3 regions of the Geobacillus sp. Y412MC52 genome follow, and region 1 is predicted to be linked to each of the others. Evidence: predicted binding sites of a transcription regulator. Region 1 holds the regulator's gene; each other region holds the start of a gene.
The links. Region 1 encodes LexA, which represses DNA repair genes until DNA is damaged. Its sites were predicted from a motif close to CGAACATATGTTCG; they were not measured.

Region 1 (7,077 bases):
AGCTCTCTCCAAGCCAAGCGCGCAATTTGACGAAAATGCTTGGCGAGGTGAAAGTGATTGACCGGACGCAGCTCATTTTAGACATTTTTGCAAGGCGCGCCCGCTCAAAAGAAGGAAAGCTGCAAGTCGAGCTCGCCCAGCTGGAGTATATGTTGCCGCGCCTTAGCGGTCAAGGAGAGGCGCTATCCCGCTTGGGCGGCGGCATCGGCACGCGCGGCCCGGGGGAGACGAAGCTCGAGACCGACCGCCGCCATATTCGCCGCCGCATTGACGACATTAAAGCTGAGCTTGTGCGCATTGCTGAGCATCGAGGGAGGTACCGCGAGCGCCGGCAAAAAAACCAAGCGTTTCAAGTGGCGCTCGTCGGCTATACGAACGCCGGCAAATCAACGATTTTCAATCGGCTGACCGCCGCCGATTCGTTGGAAGAAAACTTGTTGTTTGCCACGCTCGACCCGTTGACGCGCAAATGTGTCTTGCCATGCGGCTACACGGTGCTTGTCACCGATACGGTCGGGTTCATTCAAGACTTGCCGACGACGCTTGTCGCCGCGTTCCGCTCGACGCTCGAGGAAGTGACGGAAGCCGATCTATTGCTTCACGTCGTCGATTCGTCTCATCCGGATTACGTTGCGCACGAGCGAACGGTGTCGCGGCTGCTCGCTGAATTAGGGGCTTCTTCCATTCCGATGGTCACGGTGTACAATAAAAGCGATCAAAAAGCGTCGGAATTCATTCCGACAACGACTGCTTCCATCATGATCAGCGCGCTTTCCGCCGCCGACATTGACCGGCTCCGCTATTTTCTTGAAGAGGCGGTGAAACAGCAAATGACCCGTTACGACGTGTCGATCCCAAGCGGTGAAGGAAAATTGCTCGCTCGGTTAAAATCGGACACCATTTTGCACGAATGGCATTATAATGAACAGGGAGGCACGTACGACTGCCAAGGGTACGTGCTGCCGACGCACCCCTTGTATGGGGAGCTGCAATCATTCCAACGGTAGAAAGGGTTCATCTATGTTTTGGACACAATGGAGACACGGAGAAACCATCGCTCTTCTCATCGAGGAAATCGAAGCACAAATCGCGCCGATTCACCGCCGCATCGATGAACTGGTCGACGTCAACCAATACCGCGTGCTTGAGAGCTTCCGTCGCCATCAAGTGAGCGACGCCCACTTCATCCCGTCAACCGGTTATGGGTATGACGATGCGGGCCGCGATACGCTCGATCGCATTTTCGCTGATGTGTTTGGAGCGGAAGCGGGGCTTGTGCGCCCGCAAATCATTTCCGGCACGCACGCGATTGCGATCGCGCTGTTTGGCGTGTTGCGCCCGGGCGATGAATTGCTTTACATCACGGGCGCTCCGTACGATACGCTTGAGGAAATCGTCGGCGTCCGCGGCCGCGGCGTCGGCTCGCTGAAAGAGTTTGGCATTCGTTATCGCAGCGTGCCGCTCACAGCAGAAGGGATGGTCGATTTTCCGGCCGTTCGCGAAGCGATCCATGAGCGGACGAAAATGATCGGCATTCAACGTTCGCGCGGCTATGCAGACCGGCCGTCGTTTACTGTCGAAGAGATCGGCGACATGATTGCATTCGTCAAGTCGATCAAACCGGATGTCGTCGTGTTTGTCGACAATTGCTACGGAGAATTCGTCGAGGAGAAAGAGCCATGCCATGTCGGCGCCGATTTGATGGCCGGCTCGCTCATTAAAAACCCGGGAGGGGGCTTGGCGAAAACGGGCGGTTACATTGTCGGCAAGCGGGAATATGTGGAGGCGTGCGCCTATCGGATGACCTCGCCGGGCATTGGAGCGGAAGTCGGTCCGTCGCTTTACAGCTTGCCGGATATGTATCAAGGCTTTTTCCTTGCGCCGCACACCGTGGGCCAGGCGCTCAAGGGGGCGGTTTTTACAGCGGCGATGCTCGAGCGGATCGGACTAAAAACCTCGCCATCGTGGAAGGCGAAGCGCACGGATTTGGTTCAGTCCGTCCGTTTTGACGATCCGGAACAAATGGTGGCGTTTTGCCAAGCGATTCAGGCTTCCTCCCCGGTCAACGCTCATTTCACTCCGTATCCGAGCGACATGCCCGGCTATGAAGACAAAGTGATCATGGCCGCCGGCACGTTCGTCCAAGGGGCAAGCATTGAGTTGACGGCCGACGGGCCGTTGCGCCCCCCGTATGTCGCGTATGTGCAAGGCGGATTGACGTATTCGCATGTGAAAATCGCCGTCTGTTCCGCCATTCAGCGTTTGCTTGAACAGCGGTTGATTTGTTTGTGAGGAAACGTCACGTTTCATTGACTCATTTCCTAACATTATGGTAAAATAAAGGTATCAAAAGCGAGGAGGAATTGGCATGAGCAGCCAAATTCGTCGTTCCATGCCATTGTTTCCGATTGGGATCGTGATGCAGCTGACCGACTTGTCGGCTCGGCAAATCCGCTATTATGAAGAGCACGGCCTCGTTTCGCCAGCGCGCACCGAAGGCAACCGGAGGCTGTTTTCGCTCAATGACATTGACCGCTTGCTGGAAATTAAAGATTTGATCGACCAAGGCGTCAACTTGGCGGGCATTAAGCAAATTTTTGCCGCGCGGGAGGAAGGACGCCACCAGCAGGCGGAGAAAGCCGAAAAAGTAGGAAAACCGAAGCTGTCGGACGAAGAACTGCGCGAAATTTTGCGGAATGAATTGCTGCAGGCCGGGCGGTTCCAGCGCGCATCGCTTCGCCAAGGAGATCTCGCTCGCTTCTTTCATTAATGACGGAAAATGATTTCCGAGCCGGGGAGGAGTTTGGACATGGCAAAATATACGCGTGACGACATTCTACACATCGTCAAAGAGGAAAATGTCAAGTACATCCGCCTGCAATTCACCGATATTTTGGGCACGATCAAAAACGTCGAAATTCCGATCAGCCAGCTGGAGAAAGCGCTTAACAACAAAATTATGTTTGACGGGTCGTCGATCGAAGGATTTGTCCGCATCGAAGAGTCGGATATGTATTTGTATCCGGACTTGGATACGTTCGTCATTTTCCCGTGGACTTCAGAAAAAGGAAAAGTCGCCCGCTTTATCTGCGACATTTACAACCCGGACGGCACGCCGTTTGAAGGCTGTCCGCGCTATAACTTGAAGCGGATGCTGAAAGAGATGGAGGCGCTTGGCTTCAACGCCTTTAACTTAGGAGCTGAGCCTGAATTCTTCCTTTTCAAGCTTGACGAAAAAGGACACCCGACGATGGAGCTGAACGATCGCGGCGGCTATTTCGATTTGGCGCCGACCGATCTTGGGGAAAACTGCCGGCGCGACATTGTGCTCGAGCTTGAGGAAATGGGGTTTGAAATCGAAGCGTCCCATCATGAAGTCGCCCCGGGCCAGCATGAGATCGATTTTAAATACGCCCATGCGATTAAAGCGTGCGACGACATTCAAACGTTTAAGCTCGTCGTCAAAACGATCGCCCGCAAACATGGATTGCATGCGACCTTTATGCCGAAGCCGATTTTTGGGATTAACGGTTCAGGAATGCATTGCAACCTGTCGCTGTTCCGCAACGGTGAAAACGCCTTTTTCGATCCGAACGGCGACTTGCAGTTGAGCGATACGGCGCGGCAGTTTATCGCCGGTGTGCTGAAGCATGCGCCGAACTTTACGGCGGTGACGAACCCGACCGTCAACTCGTACAAGCGGCTTGTTCCAGGCTATGAAGCGCCGTGCTACGTCGCTTGGTCGGCGCGCAACCGCAGCCCGCTCATCCGCATTCCAGCTTCGCGCGGCATGAGCACGCGCATTGAGGTGCGCAGCGTTGACCCGTCGGCCAACCCATACTTGGCCATGGCGGTGCTTTTAGCCGCTGGGCTTGACGGCATTCGCAACAAGCTCACTCCTCCGGCGCCAGTGGATCGAAACATTTACGTCATGACGAAAGAAGAACGGCTCGAAGAAGGCATTGTCGATTTGCCGGCAACGCTGCATGAAGCGTTGGAAAACTTGAAGTCCGATGAAGTGATGATTCACGCGCTCGGCAAACATTTATTCGAGCATTTCGTCGAAGCGAAAGAAATTGAGTGGGATATGTATCGGACAACGGTTCATCAATGGGAATTGGACCAATATATGGAACTCTACTGATTCATAAAAAAGCTGCCCCGTTTTTTTCAGGGCAGCTTTTTTATGGGCGCAGGCCGGCACGAGTCAGTCGAACAGGCGATAGACGCCGATCACTTTGCCGAGAATCGTGCAGTCGCGGACGATGATCGGCTCAAGATGGGCGTTTTCCGGCTGCAGGCGGATGTGGTCTTTTTCCTTGAAAAACCGCTTCACCGTCGCCTCGTTGTCTTCCGTCATGGCTACGACGATGTCGCCGTTGTTGGCCGATGACTGCTGGCGGACGATGACGTAGTCGCCGTCGAGAATGCCGGCTTCGATCATGCTGTCGCCCATCACTTCAAGCATAAACAGCTGCTCCTCGCCGGCGGCGAGCCGCTTCGGCAGCGGAAAGTAGCCTTCGATGTTTTCCACCGCTGTAATCGGTTGGCCGGCCGTCACCTTGCCGATGATCGGCACCGAGATGATCTCCTCTTTTTCTCTCTCCTTGGCCATATCGTTGTCCAAAATTTCAATGGCGCGCGGCTTTGTCGGGTCGCGGCGGATGTACCCTTTGCTTTCTAGGCGCGCGAGATGCCCGTGGACCGTCGAACTTGACGCCAGTCCAACCGCTTCCCCAATTTCCCGCACCGACGGAGGATAGCCTTTTGTTTTTACTTCCTGTTTAATAAACTCTAAAATTTGCTGTTGTCGTTTTGACAGTTTCGTCATTGTTTCACACCTCTCGCCACATCATTTGCCTTCATTATACCATGCGGAAGACGAAAAAACAAACATAAGTTCGAGTTTTTTATTGACACAAACAAATGTTCTTGACTATAATGAAGGAAAGCGAACAAACATTCTAGAAAGGGTGGGGAGAATGGGGAAAACGTTGCTGCATTACTTTCTGTTTTCATTTTTGTTTGCGCTCGTGTTGGCAGGGTTCGTTTACGCCAGCAGCCCGGTCGATAAAAAAGAATACGTGACGATCACGGTCGCTCCCGGAGATACGCTTTGGGGGCTGGCAAAACAGTACGAACAGGAACACCATATGCCGCCTGATGAGTTCATCCGCTGGGTCGTCGATGTCAACCATTTGCCGAGCCCGCGTCTTGCCGCCGGTGAACAAATTGTCATTCCTGTGTTAAAATCAAAGCAGGGCGGCTCGGTGGCCGTCAATCAGTGATGGAAAGAAGGGATTGGCCATGAGGGCGGTCATTTACTGCCGAGTCAGCACGGACAAAGCTGAACAGGAAACGTCGCTCGCGAGGCAACGAGATGAGCTCGAGCAGCTGGCGGCCGAGTGTGGATTTGAAGTCGTTAAAGTGATCGCCGAGCAGGCGAGCGGTTATGAAGCCGACCGCGACGGCGTGTTGGAGCTGCTTTCGCTTTGCGAGGAAGGCGAGGTCGATGTGCTGCTCATTCAAGACGAAACGCGGCTTGGGCGCGGCCATGCGCGCATGGCGTTGCTGCATTGCTTGAAAAAGCAAGGGGTGAAAATATACAGCGCCAGCCACCGCGGGGAGATGCCGCTGTCGGAGGCCGATGAGATGGTGTTATCCATCATCGCTATTGTCGAGGAGTACCAAAGAAAAATACATAACGCCAAAATTAAGCGTGGCATGCAGCGAGCCATCGCCAGCGGCTACCGACCGGAGCGGAACCTAAGGCGCCGGGGCGAAAACGCCGGGCGCGATCGAATCGATCTGCCGGTTGAGGAGATCGTCCGCTTGCGCGAGCGCGGACTGACGTTTGCCGATATCGCCGCGACGATGCGAAGCTTCGGCTACGAGGCGTCCAAGGCGACCGTCCATCGGCGTTACCAGGAATATATGGACGAGCAACAAAGGCGGCGTTGATCGTGTACTGCGCCTGACCCTAAAGCGGCGAGTGGGCAAAGGAAGCCAAGATGCCATCGTTGCCATCTTCCCGGTTGATCAGATAAGATAAAACAGAGTGAGAATATGGCAGATAGGAGAAGATGATCAATGCTTGCCAAACATAAATTAGCCCGCATCAATGAACTGGCGAAAAAAGCGAAAACGGCCGGCTTGTCGGCCGAAGAGGCCTTCGAGCAAGCGAAGCTGCGCCGTGAGTACATTCAAGCGTTCCGCAAGGCGATGACCGATATGCTCCATACAGTGACCGTCATTGACCCGAACGGCAACGACGTGACGCCGAAAAAATTAAAGGAAAGCCAGCGGCGGCGCTTCCATTAAACGGTCGAAAGAGGGGTGGCCCGGAAAATAACGTTGTACAAGCCGATCGATTTTCTATATGATAGTAAATGACACCATGTTGATGAAAGGGAGGAAGACGATGGCGCATTCAATCGAGGAGTTGGCGATTACTACGATTCGAACGCTGTCGATTGACGCGATCGAAAAAGCGAAATCCGGGCACCCGGGCATGCCGATGGGCGCGGCGCCGATGGCGTACACGCTTTGGACGAAATTTATGGATCATAACCCGGCGAATCCAAACTGGTTCAACCGCGACCGGTTTGTCTTGTCAGCCGGGCACGGGTCGATGTTATTGTACAGCTTGCTTCATTTAAGCGGCTACGACGTATCGATGGATGATTTGAAACAATTCCGTCAATGGGGAAGCAAAACGCCGGGCCATCCGGAATACGGCCATACGCCGGGCGTGGAAGCGACGACCGGCCCACTCGGCCAAGGGATTGCGATGGCGGTCGGCATGGCGATGGCGGAACGGCATTTGGCCGCTACATACAACCGCGACGGGTTTGAGATTATCAATCATTATACGTACGCCATTTGCGGCGATGGCGATTTGATGGAAGGAGTGGCGAGCGAAGCTGCGTCACTCGCCGGCCACTTGAAGCTCGGCCGTCTGATCGTCCTGTATGACTCGAACGACATTTCGCTGGACGGGGAGCTCAACCTGTCGTTCTCGGAAAACGTCGCCCAACGTTTCCAAGCGTACGGCTGGCAATATTTGCGCGTTGAGGA
Region 2 (7,077 bases), 1.2 Mb from region 1:
AATACATCGTGCCGATCATCGGCGACGGGGCGCTCACCGGCGGCATGGCGCTTGAGGCGCTCAACCATATCGGGCATGAGAAAACGGATATGATTGTCATCTTAAACGACAATGAAATGTCGATCGCCCCGAACGTCGGCGCGTTGCACAACATCCTCGGTCGGTTGCGCACCGCCGGCAAATACCAGTGGGTGAAAGATGAACTGGAGCTGCTGCTCAAGCGCATCCCAGCGGTCGGCGGCAAGCTGGCGGCGACGGCCGAGCGGCTGAAAGACAGCTTGAAATATTTGCTTGTCTCCGGCGTGTTTTTCGAAGAGCTCGGGTTTACGTATTTAGGCCCGGTCGACGGCCACGATTTTGAGGATTTGCTTGAGAACTTGCGCTATGCGAAGAAGATGAAAGGCCCCGTGCTTGTCCATGTCATCACGAAGAAGGGAAAAGGGTACAGTCCGGCGGAAAACGACAAAGTCGGCACATGGCACGGCACAGGGCCGTACAAAATCGAAACCGGCGCTTTTGTCAAAACGAAAGAGGCCGGTCCGTCATGGAGCGCGCTTGTCAGCGAAACCGTGCGCCGGCTCGCCCGCACCGACCCGCGCATCGTCGCGATTACGCCGGCGATGCCGGTCGGCTCGAAGCTGGAAGGATTCGCAAGCGAGTTCCCCGATCGGATGTTTGATGTTGGCATCGCCGAGCAGCATGCGACAACGCTTGCAGCTGGATTGGCGACGCAAGGGATGAAACCGTTTTTGGCCATTTATTCGACATTTTTGCAGCGCGCCTATGACCAAGTCGTCCATGATGTATGCCGGCAAAACTTAAATGTCTTTTTCGCCATTGACCGTGCTGGGTTGGTCGGGGCGGACGGCGAAACGCACCAAGGGGTGTTTGACATCGCCTTTTTGCGCCATGTGCCGAACTTGGTGTTGATGATGCCAAAAGACGAAAACGAAGGACAGCACATGGTGTACACCGCCATCCGCTACGACGACGGGCCAATCGCCATGCGTTTCCCGCGCGGCAACGGGCTTGGCGTACCGCTTGATGAGGAGCTGAAAGAAATCCCAATCGGCACGTGGGAAGTGTTGCGCGACGGCTGCGATGCGGCGATTTTGACGTTTGGCACGACGATTTCGATGGCGCTTAAGGCGGCCGACGAGCTGGCGAAAGACGGCATATCGGTGAAAGTCGTCAACGCTCGCTTTTTGAAGCCGATGGACGTGGCGATGCTTCACGAACTGCTTGAGAGCCGCCTGCCGATCTTAACGGTCGAAGAGGCGGTGCTGCAAGGCGGCTTTGGCAGTGCTGTGTTGGAGTTTGCTCATGATCATGGTTATCACGGAGCGGTCATCGAACGGATGGGCATCCCGGACCGCTTTATCGAACATGGAAGCGTCAGCGAGCTGCTCAATGAAATCGGGCTGACGTCGACCCATATCATCGACCGCATCAAAACGATGATGCCAAGAAAACAGAAAAGGGCTTGAGACATGAAAGGAAAAAAAGAACGGCTCGATGTGCTGCTTGTTGAACGAGGGCTGGCGGAAACGCGAGAAAAGGCGAAGCGGGCGATCATGGCCGGGCTTGTCTATTCAAACGACGTTCGACTCGATAAGCCCGGAGAAAAAGTGCCGGTTGACATTCCGCTTGAGGTGAAAGGCAACCCGCTTCCGTACGTCAGCCGCGGTGGGTTGAAACTGGAAAAAGCGTTGCGCGAGTTTCATATTCGCGTGGAAAATAAAATTGTTCTTGACATCGGCGCGTCGACCGGCGGTTTCACCGACTGCGCCTTGCAGCATGGGGCGAAGCTGACGTATGCCGTCGATGTCGGCTACAACCAGCTTGCTTGGAAGCTGCGTCAAGACGAGCGCGTCGTTGTGATGGAGCGGACGAACTTCCGCTACGTGACGCCGGATCAGTTTACGAAAGGGCTGCCGGAAGTAGCTGTCATCGATGTCTCGTTTATTTCGCTGCGTCTCATTTTGCCGGTCGTCAAGACGGTCATGGTGCCGGGCGGCGATGTGATTGCGCTCGTCAAGCCGCAGTTTGAAGCCGGCAGGGAAAAGGTCGGCAAAAAGGGGATTGTTCGCGACCCGAACATTCACGAGGAAGTGCTCGAATCGATCATTCAATTCGCCTGTGCGGAAGGATTCGATGTTTTGCACTTATCCTATTCGCCCATTACAGGCGGCGATGGCAACATTGAGTTTTTGCTTCACGCCGTTTATTCGGGAGAAAATCGCAAAGGGGAAAACCGTCTGTCGATGCCGATCGCACATATCGTACGTGAGGCGCACGCCCATCTACGTGGCGACAGGACAGAGGGGAATGGCGAATAGAGGCGGGAAACAACAGCGTGGCATTTTGCAAGCAAAGAGGTGGCGCAGTGTGAACAAAGGGCAAAGGCATATTAAAATTCGCGAAATCATTATGAACCATGACATTGAAACGCAAGACGAGCTTGTCGACCGGCTGAGAGAAGCAGGCTTTAACGTCACCCAAGCGACCGTCTCGCGCGACATTAAAGAAATGCAGCTCGTCAAAGTGCCGATGGCCAACGGCCGCTACAAGTACAGCCTTCCGTCCGACCAGCGCTTCAATCCGCTGCAAAAGCTGAAGCGGGCGCTTGTTGATGTGTTTGTGAAGCTTGACGGAACGGGCAACTTGCTCGTCTTGCGGACGCTGCCGGGCAACGCCCATGCCGTCGGCGTCTTGCTCGACAATTTGGATTGGAACGAAATCGTCGGTACGATTTGCGGCGACGATACGTGCCTGATCATTTGCCGGACGCCGAAAGATGCGGAAAAAGTGTCCGACCAGCTGTTGTCCATGCTCTAGGCGAGGACCGGCCCAGCTCCCGTTCTGCGTTCAAGGACGGAACGACAGGGCGGTCCTCGTTTGCAAACCCGAACATACGTGCTATAATCAAAAGTGGAATTAATCGGACAGGCAAGGAGTGATGAAATGCTCGCCGAGCTGTCGATTAAAAATTTCGCCATTATCGAGTCGCTCTCGTTGTCGTTCGACAAAGGGCTGACGGTGTTAACCGGCGAAACGGGAGCCGGCAAATCGATCATCATCGACGCGATTCATTTGTTGATCGGCGGACGCGGCTCCGCTGAATTTGTCCGCTTTGGAGCGGAAAAGGCGGAAATCGAAGGGCTGTTTTTGCTTGATGATGACCGCCATCCGTGCTGGCAAAAATGCGCAGACGTTGGCATCGACGCCAGCGACGGCATGATCGTGTTGCGCCGCGATATTTTCGCCAACGGCAAAAGCGTCTGCCGCATTAACGGCAAGCTCGTCACGACGGCGGTGCTGCGCGACATCGGGGCGACGCTTGTTGATATTCACGGCCAGCATGAACATCAAGAACTGATGGATCCGTCCCGCCATCTGCCGCTTTTAGACGAGTTCGGCGGCCTAGAGGCGGCAGAGGCGCTTGCTCGCTACCGCGCCGTCTACGAGCGGTATGAGGAGCTCGGAAACAAATTGAAAAAGCTGAGCGAAAATGAACAGCAAATGGCGCACCGGCTTGATTTGCTGACGTTTCAGCTGCGCGAAATCGAGCAGGCGGCGCTCGAGCTGGGCGAGGACGAGCGGCTGATGGAGGAAAAAGTTCGCATCGTCAATTTTCAAAAAATTTATACCGCGCTGCAGAAAAGCTATGAGGCCCTCTCCGGAGAGGGACGCGGGCTTGATTCGATCGGGGAGGCGATGCGCCATCTCGATGACGTCGCAGGCATGGATGCAGCGCTCAAAGATGCGCATGAAACGACGTCGAACTGCTACTATTTGCTCGAGGAAGTCATGTACAAGCTGCGCGATCAAATTGAGGAGATGGAGTACGACCCAGAGCGGCTCGATGCCATTGAAAGCCGTCTCGCGGAAATCGGGCAGCTCAAACGAAAATACGGGGCGACGATCGCCGATATTTTGCACTACGCCGAGACGATCGCCGAGGAAATCGAGACAATCGAAAATCGCGAAACGCATGTGCATGAGCTTAAGCAGCAGCTCGCTCTGGTGACGGACGAGTTGCTTACGGAGGCGAAAAACGTCACCGCTGTTCGGCAAACATATGCCCAGCGCCTGATTGAGCGCATTCATCAAGAACTGAAAGACTTGTACATGGACAAAACGAAATTTGACATCGTATTTGCCAAGCGCGAAGGATCGCTTGACGCCCCCTTGGTCGACGGCGTGCCGGTTAGGTTCCAAGAAGACGGCATCGATGTCGTCGAGTTTTACATTTCGACGAACGTCGGCGAGCCGTTAAAACCGCTCGTCAAAGTCGCTTCCGGCGGCGAGCTGTCGCGCATTATGCTGGCGTTGAAAACGATTTTTTCCAAACATCAAGGAGTGACGTCGATTGTTTTTGATGAGGTCGACACCGGTGTCAGCGGACGCGTCGCCCAGGCGATGGCGGAAAAAATTTACCGCATCGCCAGCCAGTCGCAAGTGCTTTGCATTTCCCATCTGCCGCAAGTCGCTGCGATGGCGGACACGCACTTGTTGATCGCCAAAGAGACGGATGGGGAACGGACGAAAACAGTCGTGAGGAAGCTCAATGAGGAGGAGAAAGTGAAAGAAATCGGGCGGATGATTTCCGGCGTCGAGATGACGGAATTGACGAAACGGCATGCCAAAGAGCTGTTGGAACTGGCGGCGAAAATGAAACATTGATTCCTGTTTCCCCTGTTCGTCGAGGGGAGGCGCATCCCTCTCAAAGCGGGCCGATTCCGCCTGCCTGTTCTGCCTTGGCGCCCGCTTTCCTTAAGAGAACTACGGTGTTTCATAAAGATAAGCAAAAAGCCGCGCGGCTGTCCGGATGCAAGTCCATCCAATTCCGGGCAGCTTTTTTATCGGCAGGGCGATTATATTTTCCCCGGTTCAGGCAAAATTAAAACTGTAACCGTTTTTGCATGGTGTAGGCGGGAGCGAGGAGAGTGGACGACATTGAATAAAGAAACGGCGCGAAAAATCGCAGGAGTGCTTCTCCTTGGTATATTGACGGCCATCGCCTTTTCCAAACCGATGAAGGAATATTGGCAAATTCCGAAGCAGCTTGTCCTGTTTGAAGGCGATGCGGTTGAATTTCCTGCCGCTTCCCTTCCCGTGCAAGCGGCCGTCAATGACCGAAACGCTCCCGAAACGCTCAATATTGAGCGAAAAAACGGTTCTCTGTCTGTAAAGGCGAAACGCCGCGGACATGAAACGATGGTGTTGCAGGTTGCCGGAATGCCGATCAAGCAAGTGGATGTCAACGTGCTGCCGACGCTCAAAGTCATTCCCGGCGGACAATCGATCGGCGTCAAGCTCAATACCGTCGGCGTTCTTGTCGTCGGTTACCACCTTGTCGAAACCGAAAACGGGAAAAAATCGCCGGGAGAGGCAGCCGGCATTCAAGTCGGCGACATCATTATCGGCATTAACGGCCAAAAAATCGAAAACATGAGCGACCTCTCCCCTTTCATCGAGGAGGCCGGCAAAACGGGAAAACCGCTTCATCTAAAAATTCTGCGCGATCAGCACTCCATGACGGTGAAGCTCGTTCCGCTGAGAGACAAGCATGACGATGTGTACCGCATCGGCCTGTACATTCGCGATTCGGCCGCCGGCATCGGGACGATGACATTTTACGACCCCAAATCAAAAACATATGGCGCACTTGGCCATGTCATCTCTGACATGGATACGAAAAAGCCGATTGTCGTGCAAAACGGGCAAATTATGCGCTCGACCGTCACATCGATCGAAAAAGGGACGAGCGGCAATCCAGGTGAAAAATTAGCCCGCTTTTCCGACGGCGAAGAAGTGATCGGCACGATCACCACCAACAGCCCGTTTGGCATTTTCGGCAAGCTGATCAAACCACTGCCGAATGGTCCGTTCACAAAACCGATCCCGGTTGCCTTGGCGAACCAAGTGAAAGAAGGACCGGCAAAAATATTGACAGTGGTGGAAAACGACAAAGTCGAGCAGTTTGACGTGGAAATTGTCAGCACCATTCCGCAGAAATTTCCGGCGACCAAAGGCCTCGTGATTCGCGTCACGGACCCGCGCTTGTTAAAGAAAACAGGGGGCATCGTCCAAGGGATGAGCGGCAGTCCGATCATTCAGGATGGAAAACTCGTCGGCGCAGTGACGCACGTTTTCGTGAACGATCCGACATCCGGCTATGGCGTCCACATTGAGTGGATGCTGCAAGAGGCAGGCATCGATCTATACGGCAAACAAAAGAAAGCGAGCTGACAAAGTCGGCTCGCTTTTTCCCGGCAGCCAACATTCGATTCTTGCGTATATTTGGTGAAATGACGAGTGATGATTTGGTCACCATTCATCTCTTCCTGATCATCCCAAGGCCAATGTTTCGAAATGCTGTGAGCGGCTTGATTGATCCCGCCATATTGGTTAGGCTGCCACTAAAAATTTTTCAAAAAAGGCGGCAAAAATTTTGCCGGTTTGGCATAGATATTTGGTGAAACATCCGTTAAAATGAAATTTGTAAAGATTTTTCGACAAACGCATCGCTGGTGAAAACGAATATTGTCTAATGAGCTCGTTTTTTGTTATAATTTTTATTTTTTGAAAAATAAAAGGATTTTTTGCCGCTGTTGTCGAATGTACGTTAATGGAATGTTACATAGCAAGAAAAAGTGGGGGAGGACGATCGTTTTGAGCATTAAGGTGTGCATTGCCGATGATAACCGCGAATTGGTGACATTGCTTGACGAATATATCTCGAGTCAGCCGGACATGGAAGTGATTGGCACGGCGTATAACGGCCAAGACTGCCTTCATATGCTCGAGGAAAAGCGGCCGGATATTTTGCTTCTGGACATCATTATGCCGCACTTGGATGGGTTGGCTGTGCTTGAGAAAGTCCGCGCAGGTTGTGAGCATCAGCCGAGCGTCATTATGCTGACGGCGTTCGGCCAGGAGGATGTCACGAAAAAGGCAGTAGAACTCGGCGCTTCCTACTTCATTTTAAAACCGTTCGACATGGAGAATTTGGTCCATCACATTCGGCAGATTCATGGCAAAACGGCGCCGATGGTCAGAAAAACCGGCTCT
Region 3 (7,077 bases), 630 kb from region 1:
CGAAAACACATTGTCGCGCAGCGCCTCCACTTTCTTTTTCGCCTGATCGCGCAGCGATTTGGCTTCGTCGATCAGCCGCTCGTCATAGTCCTTGCCGCGGCAGGCCGGCAGCCGCCCAAACGACAGCGCCTTGAGCGCGTGATGCAACCCATCCCACGTTCCGGAAAGATGCACCTCCAACTCGGCAATCCGCTCCAAATCTTCACGGAGCCGAGCAGCATACGGCCGCGGTCCGCCCGGCTCTTCAGCAAGCTCAAGCGCCCTTCGGATCAGCCGTTTGGCCGCCGCCAGCTCCATCGCGGCATGTTGCGCGATATAGCGGGCTGCTGGCAGCGTCTTTATATCTGTTCGTTCATCGACATTATACATCGAGGTCAAACCGGCCAACCATTCATCTGGTTCCGGATGGGAGCGGGAAAATTCATAAAGGGCGACAATCATCTCCTGCAGCTCCGCATCGCTCCGGTCGCCCGTATAGGCATCCACGACAGCGAAAAACCGCTCGTTGTCCGGCTTTCCGTATTCCTCCTCAAGCAGCTCTTCAAGGACATCCTCTTTCAACAGCTCGATTTCCGTTTCATCCGCGATGCGAAACGACGGATCCAAATCAAGCAAATAGTAATATTTGCGAATGACATCCAAGCAAAAGGAATGGAGCGTCGAGATCGCGGCGCGGGGAAGCAGGCTGAGTTGACGTCGCAAATGGAGCGAATGCGGACGCTTGGCCAATTCCCGCTCGAGCGCCTCGCCGATTCTTGCTTTCATCTCCGCGGCTGCCGCATTGGTAAAGGTAACGACAAGCAGCCGGTCGATATCGACCGCTCCTTCTTCCGCCGTCACTTTTTGAATGATCCGCTCGACAAGAACGGCCGTTTTCCCGGATCCGGCCGCCGCGGCGACAAGAATGTCTCGGCCGCCCGCGGCGATCGCCTTCCATTGTTCATCCGTCCATCGGCTCCCAGCCGGCTTCGGGCGAATCGTGGCGTTCATTTATCCTTCCTTCCCTTCCGCTAGTTTTTCGATGACCGCTTCCTTCGTTTGCGGGGCAAGCTTCCGGTATTCGTTGCCGGAGAGTGCCTCATCAAATTGGCAGACCGGTTTGAAGACGCAAAACTCGCACGCTGTTTTATCTTTCAACTTGTACGGGGCGATCGACACGACGCCGTCGGCGATTTGCCCGCCGATGTCGATGAACAAACGGCGGACATGCTGGCGGAGCGCGGCAAAGTCGGATGGACTCGCCACCGACGAACGCGAATGGATCGACCCGCTTTTCGTAAGCTGAGCGGGCACAATCAGCGACCATTGTCCCTCTTCCGTTCGGCTGTCCATCAACCGGATCGCCTCGACGTCAGCGAGCAACAGCCCGCGCATCCGAAACGGTTCAAGCAACTTTTTCGCCATTTCCACCTCATCATCCACCCATTGCTTCGCTTGAACGATCGGATTGTGGATGTGAAAATAAAGCACCCCGGCTGGCAAGGCCGGCTGTCCAACGAGCTGTTCGGCATACGTCAGCACGATGTCCAGGTAGGTGAGCATTTGCAGCGCCAGGCCGTAATATACTTCCGTCAAATCGAGCGTTTTCGCGCTCGATTTGTAATCGATAATGCGCAGAAGCACTCCTTGGCTGCTTTCCGCCTTATCGACGCGGTCGATCCGCCCAACAAGCTCCATCACTGTTCCGTCGGGCAGCCGAAACCGAAGCGGCGGCAGGTCGCCATTGGGGCCGAATGACAGCTCAAGTCCGATCGGAACGAAACCGCTCGCCCGCGCATGCTCACTTAACACATGGGTTGTACGGGCAACGACGTGTTTCAATTTTCGTTTCATATATTCATAGCGATGAGAGCTTGAGAGCACTTGCTGCTGGATGAGCGGGGCGATTCGCTCGACCGCTTCGGCCGACAGCCGTTCACAGTCTGGTCTTGACAGTTCGCGCCAATCAAGATGCTGTTCGCGCAGCCGGTCGGCGATTTGCTTGATGGCGGCATGGAACAATTGCCCAACATCCGGCGCCTCAAGTCGGAAAACGTTGCGCTCTTTCAACCGCAGCCCATGCGATGCGAAATGGGCGTACGGGCATTTTTGAAACTGCTCCATGCGCGAGACGCTCGCCTGAATTTTTTTGCCGTACAGCCGCTGGCTCCACTGTTTTTTGAGCGGCGTCGCTCCGTTTGTATAAAAGAGCGCGGAGACGGCATGCCGCACCTGCTCCTTCCAGTCCCGATGGCCGATGAACGTGTTATACACATCCCACCAAAGCGGATCGATGCCGTAGTTGCGCTTCCATGCTCGGAGCTGGCTGATCAAATACGTTTGCGTCGCCCGCGGCGCGGTCACGAACGCCTCTGCTTTTTCTGCCGGGGCGTCGAACGGGTCGTTGCCGCACAGATGCACCGGCGCATGCGGAAACAGTTCCGTAAGCTGCTTGATGAGCGGCGACGGCATCAACGCTTTCCCTTCTCCATCAGCAAGCGGATATGTAACATACAGCCGCCGGCTCGGACAAACAAGTGCCAAGTAGACAAAAAACGGGTCATAAAACAGCTGCTCCCGTCCCCCTGGGGCGAGCGCCACCCCCAACTCACGCAGCTGCTCGCGCTCCACTTCCGCCATCAGCCCGTCTTCCTTCACTTTCGCTGGAATAACGCCATCGTTGGCGCCGATGACGAACGCATACTTGATGTCAATTAAACGAGAGCGATCAAGCTGAGCGACGATCACCTGGTCCATCGCCGGCGGCACAAGGGAGAACTCCAACCGATCGAGCCCAGCCTCGATAATCTTGACAAACTCAGCGAGCGGCAGTGATTCTGCCCCGAGCATTTCTACATATTGGTCAAGCAAATCGACGACGGCGTTCCACGCCTGTTCATGCTGGCGCGCTTCAACGAGGCGGCCGTCCGCTTCCGCTTGCGCGCTCATTTTCTCTAGTTTTTTTGGAATCTGCAATTCTTCCAAAAACAGATATAATGCCATACAAAACCCGCGTCCGTCCTCCGCCCGGCGCAGACGGCGCTCCAACCGGCGAAGCGGAGCGGCCAACGCCTCGCGCCATTCATTGAGCATGTCCTCAAACTGCCGCTCTTCATCCGTTTGTGGTACGTTCAAACCGTCAAGCGCCTGATAGCGCCGATACGCCCAGCGCTCATTGTTTGTCCACTTATCCCCTTTGATTCCGTAAGCAAGCACATAGTTTTCGAGCTTGTCGGCCGCCTCGCGCCACATGTGCAGATCGCCGTCCGTTGGAAAAAGCAAATCCGTTTTCACCGCCCGAAACACCGCTTCATATCGCCAACGCGTCACGACCGTCTCTAAGGCAGCGCGCACGAGTTCAATGAGCGGGTGGTGGTGCATCGGTTCTTTTTCATCCATAAAATACGGGATCCCAAAATCAAAAAACACCGTTTTCACCAGATCGCGGTACGCCTCCGTCTGGCGGATGATCAGCGCAATGTCGCGATAGCGCGCCCCTTCATCGCGGACAAGGCGGATGATTTCGCGTGCGACCGCTTCGATTTCTGCTCGGCGATTGGACGCCTCATAAAGATGAACGGCATCGGTCTTTGCACCATATGGAAGCAATGGGCGTCGGTGAAATTGCGCCTCAAGATGAACGAGCGCCCTGTCTTCATGGCGTCGGTTGGCCGAAAGCACGATCGGCTCTTCGATCGCAATGTCATTGCTTAGCGCCAACTCCCTCAGCTGGCGGTACGTTTGCGCCGGCAAATAAAAGAGGTGAAGTTCGTCCGGCATTCCGTCGTCATACGGGCGGTCGATCGTCAAACAAACGGTGACGCGCCGGCAATGGAGAAGAAGCTGTTCGATGATCATATATTCTTGCGGCGCGAAATGATGAAAGCCGTCGATGTAAATATCGGCATCCCGCAAATAACTTGAGCGCGGAATATGCTCAGCGAGCAAGCGCAAATAATCTTCCGAATCAAGATAGTGGCCGATAAGACTCCGCTCAAGTTCCTCATACACAAGCGCGACATCGCTCAACTTGTCAGCGAGCAAGCGGCGGCCCGGCTGGCTTGGCCCATCCTCGAACGCCTCAGCATGTCGGCGGAGTTCGCCCGGCGTCAGGCAATACCGTTTGCATTCAGCGATCATTTCATTCAGCTGCTCGATAAACCCATGTTTGTCCGCCGCGCGGCCAAACAGTTTCAGCTCTTGTTTGCGTTGCTCAATAATTTTGCGGATCATCATCTGCACGCCAACATCATGAATGTGGTACCGGGTCATGCCGCCTGTTTCCTGCAGCACGCGCCAAGCGAGACGGGTGAAGCTGAACACTTGGGCGCGAATCATCCCGTCCACTCCCTCGGTATGTATCAACGCGTATTCGCATTGAAATGTCATTTGCTCCGGAACGAGATAGACGATCGCCCTTCCTTTTGGATCCTCTTGCAACTGGCGGCGAATTTCTTCGAGGCAGACAGCCGTTTTCCCACTTCCTGACCGTCCGAGCAAAAACCGCAGCGACATTGTATCCACCACCATTCGTTTCCTTTATTTTTTTATTTTAGCACGTATGTTCGCTTTTGGGAAGAAAAAAAACGCCCTTCGGCTGCGGGTTATATAGAGGCAATCTGAAACGTTAACGTTTGTTTCTTTTTGTGGAGCCAGCCGACATGTCAGCGACTGTCGGACGACTGAACAACCTCGCTTCGAAGGATCCATTTATTGGTCTGCGAAACTTCACTTCGTTATAGAAGAGGAAGACTTCTTTCGAGATGAAGGTTAAAACTGAAAGGCGAACTGTTTAAACGGCCAGTAGCGAAAGTCCACCTTGCCGACAATTTGGTTGATTTTGACAAACCCAAAATGGCGGCTGTCCCAGCTGCTAAGCCGGTTGTCGCCAAGAACGAAAATGCAGCCGGGAGGCACCCGTGTTTTCCCGGTCACCTCCTCAAGCGTAAAATCCCCGGTCAGCCTGCCGTCAAGCAGCTTTTGCTTATACGGGCGCAAATACGGTTCGTCAACTTTTTTTCCGTTGACATACAAGATGTCATTTTTGTACGCGATCCGATCGCCAGGCAGGCCGATAACCCGCTTGACGTAATCTTCCTTTTTGTTGGCGTGAAAAACGATAATGTCGAACCGGCGAATAGGCCCGATGTCGTAGGAAAGCTTATTGACGATCAGCAAATTGCCGCTCTCTAGCGTCGGCATCATCGATTTTCCTTCCACCATGTAATTGCTGAACACGAACAACCGAAGCGTGGCGACAACACAAACGGCAACAAACCATGGCCATCGGCGGCCTCGTTTTTCTTTTTGCTTGGTCACTCTCCGCCCTCCTCGCGGCCTTGTTCTTCCGTCAACGAAAATCGCGCTTCCACCCGTTTTCCGGCGTACCAAAGCAACAGAACGACTGCGGCGATCATCGCCGTGCGCAGCGGCTGACGGATGAGCGCCTTCAAGTCATAGCCGATAAAACTGATGGTAAACACCATGATCATCTTTCCTAGCAGCACCGCCAATACAAACTGCTGGCGGCTGATGCGCGACAGTCCGGCAACAATATTGACAAGCGCCGATGGGGTGAACGGAAAGCAATACAACAAAAACAGCGGACCAAATCCGTGTCGCTCAATCCAATGCATAAACTGCCGCACTTTCGGGTGGCGGCGGACAAAGTGAAAAAAACGCTTCTGCCCCACTTTCCGCGTCAGCCAAAACACGATGAGCGAGCCAAGTGAAGCGCCTAGCCAAGAGATCAGAAACCCTTTCCATAGTCCAAACGCCGCTGCGTTCGCCATCACGAAGACGAACATGGGCAAAATGGGAAAAAACGACTCAAGCAACGTCGCTGCGATGCCGGGAAGCACGCCGAAAGAGCGGTATTGTTCGAGCAGGGAAAGGATGCTGTCGAGCGTGAACCATTGTTTGATTGTTTCCATATCCATGTCTATTCCCCATTCAAATGCCGTTTATATCTTTATTTTACACGTCCAGGCGCCTAATTTGAACTCATCTTTAGGAAAAACCATTTTTATCAATTTGTTCAGCTAACTCTGTTTTTCTTGCTGCATGCGAAATATGTATTGGAGTTTGCGCTCCCTCGCTTCCATCCGCTCGGATAATTTTGTCCGCAGTTGAGCCGTTCGGTATAACTGGTTGATGAACGATTTGCAGGAAACATCGAGGGATATGCTTTTTCCGTTGCGGAAATAAACGATGGTCCGCTCATATTTGGCAGGCTCATACCGATAAACGTGCATGTGCGAGAGCCAAACGCAGCGGGAGTCACGCGGAGAGGCGGTTGGAAATACGTAAATTTCATTGGCTGGTTCAATGGCGATCGGCGCTTTATGGGTGATGCCAATGACGGCTTTTGTTCCTTCTTTTCTCCCTTGAAAGCTGCTTCCATAGTAATCGCAACTATGTTTAATAATGTCCATCGGCGTTTGTTTGATGATATATTCGCCGTCCTCCTCAATGACTTTCGCATACACATCGCTGTTTAAAAAGTATGGGAGAATCGCCATCGTATAACGGCTTACGATGAATTGCTCCAAGACAATGAATTCATTGACTTTCATCCGTTCGTCTCCTCTCTTAATCAACTCACCCACTACTCCTATCATACCATCAGCAGTTATATTTTTCTATATTTTGCAAAAAATCTATTAAAAAAAACCATGACAATCGTCATGGGTGTTCTAAGAGTTTTCAAACGTTTGACCGATTTCTTTGGACGCTAAATATTCATTCGCCTGTTCCAACGCGGCATGCTCGCCGACCGAGTCGCCAGCATACGTCTCTTCATCCATCAACCATTGCTCAACATGAAGATCCGTGCTGACGCGAAACTCAGCGGGCATCAGCTCCGGCAGGTTGCTTTTGTTTTTTTCCATCACATCGCCTCCCTATGTCTTATAGGATGCTCCATCTTTTTCCTTTTTATACACGAAAAAAGCCCGGCCACGCCGGGCTTTCGTCTTCGTTTGTGATCGGTTTGCATTAAGCTGTCGTAAACTGTTCTTCTTCGGTCGATCCTTTCAAAGCGACTGTTGACGATTGGCCGCCAGAGATCACTTGGGCGACTTCGTCGAAATAGCCCGT

Region 2: a site for LexA is predicted at 2,908-2,921, ahead of recN (DNA repair protein RecN). Genes of this name have one in related genera too.
Region 3: a site for LexA is predicted at 4,534-4,547, ahead of addB (helicase-exonuclease AddAB subunit AddB). Genes of this name have one in related genera too.

The regions. Positions count from the first base shown of each region.
Region 1 covers NC_014915.1:1,276,684-1,283,760, forward strand. The annotation lists gene hflX (GTPase HflX) at 1-1,007, shown strand, start outside; gene GYMC52_RS06390 (aminotransferase class I/II-fold pyridoxal phosphate-dependent enzyme) at 1,021-2,292, shown strand; gene GYMC52_RS06395 (MerR family transcriptional regulator) at 2,369-2,770, shown strand; gene glnA (type I glutamate--ammonia ligase) at 2,810-4,144, shown strand; gene lexA (transcriptional repressor LexA) at 4,208-4,831, opposite strand; gene yneA (cell division suppressor protein YneA) at 4,983-5,288, shown strand; gene GYMC52_RS06415 (YneB family resolvase-like protein) at 5,308-5,961, shown strand; gene GYMC52_RS06420 (DUF896 domain-containing protein) at 6,091-6,321, shown strand; gene tkt (transketolase) at 6,422-7,077, shown strand, end outside.
Region 2 covers NC_014915.1:2,478,970-2,486,046, reverse strand. The annotation lists gene dxs (1-deoxy-D-xylulose-5-phosphate synthase) at 1-1,487, shown strand, start outside; gene GYMC52_RS12150 (TlyA family RNA methyltransferase) at 1,491-2,339, shown strand; gene ahrC (transcriptional regulator AhrC/ArgR) at 2,389-2,838, shown strand; gene recN (DNA repair protein RecN) at 2,965-4,686, shown strand; gene spoIVB (SpoIVB peptidase) at 4,960-6,255, shown strand; gene spo0A (sporulation transcription factor Spo0A) at 6,640-7,077, shown strand, end outside.
Region 3 covers NC_014915.1:646,461-653,537, reverse strand. The annotation lists gene addA (helicase-exonuclease AddAB subunit AddA) at 1-990, opposite strand, end outside; gene addB (helicase-exonuclease AddAB subunit AddB) at 991-4,494, opposite strand; gene lepB (signal peptidase I) at 4,750-5,298, opposite strand; gene GYMC52_RS03355 (TVP38/TMEM64 family protein) at 5,295-5,918, opposite strand; gene GYMC52_RS03350 (competence protein ComK) at 6,021-6,554, opposite strand; gene GYMC52_RS03345 (hypothetical protein) at 6,675-6,869, opposite strand; gene aceA (isocitrate lyase) at 6,976-7,077, opposite strand, start outside.